Regions from separate parts of the Coprobacillus sp. genome, predicted to be linked through region 1. Evidence: a T-box and tRNA genes for the amino acid it is inferred to sense, from the RefSeq annotation. Region 1 holds a T-box; the other holds one or more tRNA genes.
What was found. A T-box is a leader RNA that pairs with one kind of tRNA and senses whether it is charged. The one in region 1 lies ahead of leuS (leucine--tRNA ligase), so its partner is inferred to be a tRNA-Leu.

Region 1 (3,422 bases):
TTTTTCAGCAATTTCATTTGATTATGTGGCTTTCTGTTCATCAAAATATAACGATGTCACAATTTTTCCAAAGGGGTGGTGGAGAAGAAAATTTAGATATTGATGATTTTCAGAATTTAAAGATGTCATCCCTCTCTTTGGGTCAGAGGCAAAGAATTGCTTATTTGCGTGCATGTTATCAGCCAAGTGATATTTTATTATGTGATGAGCCAACGGGATCACTTGATCCAGTTCATGCAGATGAAGTCATGAACCTGTTAAAGGAAGAGTCAAAACGTAGATTGGTCATTGTTGTTTCGCATGATTTAAAGTTGGTTGAAAGGTATAGTGATGAGATTTATACAATGTGTGATGGAAAGATTGAAAGTCATCAATGTTTCCGCCATACACCGTTGACTCAAAATAAGATAGTCTCACGTCATAAAAAAATTTTTCCACTTTTACGATTATCATGGATGTCATTAAAATCTCACAAAGGGCGCTCTTTACAATTAATATTTGGATTAACGATATCTTTTCTATGTATTATTATGACACTCACAATGAGTAGAGGATTGGAAACTCAGATACAAAATTATATATATTCTTTAATTCCTTCTTCATGTATTAGTTTTCAAGCACATAATCATCAATCATTGACACTTGATTTTGTGAATGAATTACAGTCTCAACCCTCTATTACAAGGACACAACTGTATCTTCAGGAGTATGAATTTTTAGGAATCGGTTTTGTTGGTGAAAGGTATCAGGATTCACAGGTTCTTTTTATTGGTGATGATGCTTCGCCTTATCAGGACATACAACTTGATATGGGGCAATATCCTCAAGAGGACCATGAAATCATTGTTTCTCTTTCTACTGCTCAACATTTGTGTAAGGATGAAAGTTTATCAACATTGCTTAATAAGAAAGTTTATGCTTGGTATCAATATCAAAATGAAGTGAAATCAATTGCTTATCAGGTTGTTGGAATTACCAATCAGACGACAGCACTAGATACTCTTTATCAAAGAGAAAATGCCTATATTCATCTTTTAAAAGATGTTTATCAATTTGATGAAAAGGATATACAAAGTGATTTAGGGATGATTTATATTCATAAAGATTATCAGCGTAGTGAAATTATTAAAGAATTGAAAAAGCAGTATCCGGATTATAAGTTTTTAGAAGTTGGAGCGACAACAACTCAAAATATTTCACAATCTATGCAGCAGGTGAGAGTTGTTTTGATGATATTTTCTGGTCTGGCTATATTGTCATCACTTTTTTTAATTGGAGAAGTGATGTTTTTAAATGTTATCCAAAAGAAAAAGGATTTTGCGATTCTGATTTGTTTTGGTGCGAGGCGTTGGCATTTATTAAAGATTGTATTATTTGAATCCTTGGAAATTGTTTTAAGTGCTCAAATGATATGTACTGGATTATATTATCAGTTGTTATCACTTGTTAATGTCATGAGTCAAGAGCTTTTATTGAATAATCATTTGACTTTGTCTTTTGATTATGAATTATTGTTGTTTGTGTATAGTGCTTCTTTTCTTCTTGTTTTCATAAGTCAGTTACCACCATTGCTTTATGTTTTTAGATTGAATACAATTGCTGCTTTAAAAGATTAAAAAGAGTTGAAATTCAAAAATCATATGTTATAATGTTGAATATGTAAAATCAATGAAAAGGAATAGTAGTTGTATGGGTTTCTGCAGAGAGCTTGTGTAAGGTGGAAGCAAGTGAAAAACCGCAATGAACTCGCCTTGGAGATGTAAAGATGAATGGAGTAGTTTTTACCGTATCACTGCGTTAAGGTGTTAAGGGCATGTATATGAAAATATATATGAACTAAGGTGGTAACGCGATAAAGTCGTCCTTAGATGGAGGACTTTTTATATTTTAAGGAGGATGAATTATGCCGTTTGATCACAAACAAATAGAAAAGAAGTGGCAAAAGTATTGGGATGACAACAAAACATTTTATACAGATGTCTGGGATTTTTCTAAGCCAAAATATTATGCTTTAGATATGTTTCCTTATCCATCTGGTCAAGGTTTACATGTTGGTCATCCAGAAGGATATACTGCAACTGATATTATGTCACGTATGAAAAGAATGCAGGGATATAATGTTTTACATCCAATGGGATTTGATTCATTTGGCTTACCTGCTGAACAGTATGCTATTAAAACTGGAAATCATCCAGAAGGGTTTACTTTAGAAAACATTGCAACATTTACAAAACAATTAAAAATGCTAGGCTTTTCTTTTGATTGGGAGAAGTGTGTTTCAACATGTGATCCTGATTATTATAAATGGACACAATGGATTTTTAAACAACTCTATAATGATGGATTGGCTAGAAATGTTGATATTCCTGTGAACTGGTGTGAAGAATTAGGAACTGTTTTGGCTAATGATGAAATTATTGATGGAAAAAGTGAACGTGGTGGGTACCCTGTTGTAAGAAAGAATATGAAGCAATGGGTTATTGATATTCCAAAATATGCTGAGAAATTATTGGATGGCTTAGAGACAATTGATTGGCCTGAATCAACAAAAGAAATTCAACGAAATTGGATTGGTAAATCAATTGGAGCACATGTTGATTTTATGGTTGCTGGACATGATGAAAAATTTACCGTTTTTACAACACGTTGCGATACTTTATTTGGAGCAACTTACTGTGTATTGGCACCAGAACATGAATTGGTTGCTAAAATAACAACGGCTTCTCAAAAAAGTGCTGTTGAAGATTATGTCCAGGCATGTTCAACAAAATCAGAAATGGAGCGTACAGAATTAAATAAGGATAAAACTGGGGTTTTCACTGGAGCTTATGCAATCAATCCAGTGAATCAAAAAGAGATTCCGATTTGGATTTCGGATTATGTTTTGGCTGGTTATGGAACTGGTGCAATCATGGCTGTTCCAGCGCATGATGAGCGTGATTACGAATTTGCAAAGAAATTTGGTATAGATATTATTCCAGTGCTTGAGGGTGGAGATGTTTCAAAAGAAGCATGGACACAAGATGGATTACATATTAATTCTGATTTCTTAAATGGTATGAATAAAGAAGATGCCATTGCAAAGATGACACAATGGCTAAAAGAACATCATTGTGGTCAGCAAAAAATTAATTATCGTTTAAGAGAATGGATTTTTGCTCGTCAGAGATATTGGGGAGAACCTATTCCAATTATTAATTTTGAAGATGGGACATCAGTGGCATTATCAGATGACCAGTTGCCTTTGATTTTACCTCCACTTGAAGATTATTCACCTTCTAAATCTGGTGCTTCACCACTCGATAAAGCGACAGATTGGGTCAATATAGATGTGAATGGTCAAAAAGGAAAACGTGAGACAAGTACAATGCCAGGAAGTGCTGGAAGCAGTTGGTACTATATGCGATATATCGACCCACATA
Region 2 (3,422 bases), on a different contig from region 1:
GAACATTTATTCGTATTATTCGTTTAAGTGCTGTTTTATTATCCATTTATCTTGTTCCTGTTTGGTCACTATCTGTTTCTTTTATGCAATGGGACTGGACATTCTTTATCCAGATATTACTGGTTGAATTATCTATTGAATTATTAAGAATAGCAACGATTCATACACCAGAAGCCATATCTAATGCGATGGGGTTAATTGCTGCTTTATTATTAGGACAATTTGCTATTGATTTAGGATTCTTTTCAGAAGAAATCTTGCTCTTTTGTGCGGTTGGAGCAATTGGTGGATTCGCAACACCAAACTATGAGTTATCCTTAACAAATAAATATATTAAAGTGATGATGATTGTAAGTATAATGTTATTCAATATCTTTGGATTTGTTATTTTTAATATCTTTTTGTGGGTCTATCTGGCAAGATTGAAGCCTTTTGGAATGTCTTATTTATCACCATTATTTCCATTAGATCTTAAAAAACTAGGACAATTTATAATTAGAAAACCTAAGAAAGGCAAATGATGCCTTTCTTATTTTGTATGAGCGTGTTAGAATATGTCTATAAAGAGGTGGAAAGAATGGAAAAACATATTTATCAAACATATGTACAAGTTTTAAAAGAGGAATTGGTTCCGGCAATGGGATGTACTGAACCGATTGCATTAGCATATTGTGCAAGTAAGTGCTTTGATACACTGCAAGATGAGGTTCAGTCAGTAGATATTTTTGTCAGTGGAAATATTGTTAAAAATGTCAAGAGTGTTATTGTTCCTAATACTGGTGGCTTAAAAGGTATTGAGGCGAGTGTTGCTGCAGGAATTGTGGCTGGTGATAGTACAAAGGTATTAGAAGTTATTTCTATTGTTACAAATTTACAAAAAGAAGAAATGCGTCATTTCTTAGACTCGATATCAATGAAAGTTCAAGCCATTGAAAGTGATTGTGCTTTAGATATTTGTGTTCATCTTCATGGTATTTATCATAATGCCAAAGTTCGTATTGCTGGCTATCATACAAATATTGTGTATATTGAAAAAGATGGTGAAGTTCTTTATGAATCTGGTGTGGTTGCATCAAGTGATTCTTCGTTAACTGATCGTAGTTTATTAAATGTCAAAGATATTTATGAATTTGCAACAACAGTTGCTATTGAGGATGTTCAAGACGTTTTACAAAGACAAATTGATTGTAATTATGCGATTGCTAAGGAAGGGATTGAAAATAACTGGGGTGCTAATATTGGAAGTATCCTTTTAAAAACTTATGGTGATGATGTCAAGATTAAAGCAAAAGCTTATGCAGCAGCAGGCAGTGATGCAAGAATGAGCGGTTGTGAAATGCCAGTTATTATTAATTCTGGTAGTGGAAATCAAGGAATGACAGCATCTTTACCTGTTATTATTTATGCTTTGGAAGAAAAGGCAACACAAGAACAATTATATCGTGCTTTGATTATATCTAACTTATGTACAATTCATCAGAAAACAGGAATTGGCAGATTATCGGCTTATTGTGGAGCTGTCAGCGCAGGTGTAGGGGCAGGCTGTGGGATTGCTTATCTTAAAGGTGGCGATTATAAAACAATTGCTCATACATTGGTTAATGCCTTAGCCATTAATTCGGGAATTGTATGTGATGGAGCAAAGCCTTCATGTGCTGCCAAAATAGCTGAGAGTGTAGATGCTGGAATTCTTGGTTATTATATGTATAAAAATGGCTGCCAGTTTAAAGGTGGCGATGGGATTGTTTGTAAAGGTGTTGAAAATACAATTCGTAATATTGGACGTTTATCTCGAGATGGAATGAAAGAAACAGATAAAGAAATTATTAAAATGATGTGTGATTAATATTATATATAAAAATAGTCTTGATTTCTCTTTTTGAAATGAAGACTATTTCATTTTGTTATAAATGATAGTTTTCCTATTGACTTTTACTACAATTCTATAATATAATAATTGAGCACACGATGCCCGAGTGGCGAAATTGGTATACGCACAGCACTCAAAATGCTGCGACTCGCGTCATGTCGGTTCGAGTCCGACCTCGGGCACCATCTGTTTTTTGAAAAAAAATGTCAGACGGGGACTGTGTAGATTAATATTACAAATAATTATGCAAGCGATATTCGTTAAAGAATATCGCTTTTTTTCGTATTTAAAACAAAAGGAGGTGAGAAAATGAAGAAAAAAGTATTATTACCACGTTCAGATACTGCCAGATGGCAAATATATCCGAGTGATGATGAAGTTTTATTAGTAAAAATGCTGACTAAGTATTCAGAATTAGAAAAAGAAGCCTATCTTATTAGAATTATGGTCAACTTTTTTGCTGAAGATCAGGAAATGCAACTCAAACTCATTGAATATGCGAGACAGTATATTCGACCTAAGTATGACTTACCTAAATCAAGGGAAGCTAGAAAAAAAGTTGCTATTGCTAAATCTAATACAATTGTAGGTGATGACATTATGAATCAAGTTAATTATTATATTTCGCTTATCCAGGAACTTAAAAATACTCCTGAAAAAGTTGAAAAATTTAAAAATCATTAAAGTTCCTTTAATGTTTATATAAAGCAAGGAACCCACTGGAGGTATTATGAGTACAACAAATCTTGAATTTAATGGACAATTTATTCAGCGTTTAGATATTCATGAACGTTGTATTATAACGGACTTTATTAAAGAAAAATTTTATTCTAATATGATTAATCCTCATAAAGCAATTAATACATTACTAAGTTATGAAGATTATAGAAATCATAAGAAAAAAATATATGCAGTTTCTTTAAGAATTATGATTCCAATTGGATTAACAAAATCACAAGAGCATGAAATAGTTAAAAATTTTATGTTAAAAGTGAGTCTTAATTATAAAGTAATCTGTTATTTATATAAGTTTATAACTAAAGGAAATGGTCGATATATAGATGTTATAGCCTTTGACCGACATATTTATGAAAAACCTGAAGAAAAAGAACAATGTTACAAACGTGATATGTATATAAATAAAAATACTGGAAGGACTACAAAGGCTAATAATCCTGATGCGATTCATCGTTGTAAAAAAGGGGATGTAAAAAAGGATAAAAAGGGACAACCAATCAAAGTAATTGTTACAGTCTCTAATAAAAAGAGATATTTCAACTATCGCGATGGAAAGGATGGGAATTCTGATGAAAGAAAGAAAAGATTTACATCTCTAATTGATTATTTAAAAGGTTTATTAATTCAAGCACTTTCTAGAGTTATTCAAACAATACAACTAACTTTAAGACTTAAAAGCAAACAGTATGATAGAACCTATAGTAAGAATAAACGTATTAAAATCTTAAATTATAACCAAAGGATTAACTTGATTAACTTAAAGTTAGCTAGAATGCAAGATACTTTTTATAGGCGAAAAGTCCTTGGATCCTCA

Region 2: it encodes a tRNA-Leu, which carries the amino acid that the T-box ahead of leuS (leucine--tRNA ligase) is inferred to sense. The anticodon was not compared.

Annotation. Positions count from the first base shown of each region.
Region 1 covers NZ_CFJNYH010000021.1:21,177-24,598, reverse strand. Annotated here, with positions in the region: gene AC5M21_RS08775 (ATP-binding cassette domain-containing protein) at 1-1,616, shown strand, start outside; T-box leader at 1,660-1,869, shown strand; gene leuS (leucine--tRNA ligase) at 1,904-3,422, shown strand, end outside.
Region 2 covers NZ_CFJNYH010000037.1:25,328-28,749, forward strand. Annotated here, with positions in the region: gene AC5M21_RS12570 (spore germination protein) at 1-521, shown strand, start outside; gene AC5M21_RS12575 (L-cysteine desulfidase family protein) at 578-1,846, shown strand; tRNA gene AC5M21_RS12580 (tRNA-Leu) at 1,971-2,055, shown strand; gene AC5M21_RS12585 (hypothetical protein) at 2,180-2,554, shown strand; gene AC5M21_RS12590 (hypothetical protein) at 2,601-3,422, shown strand, end outside.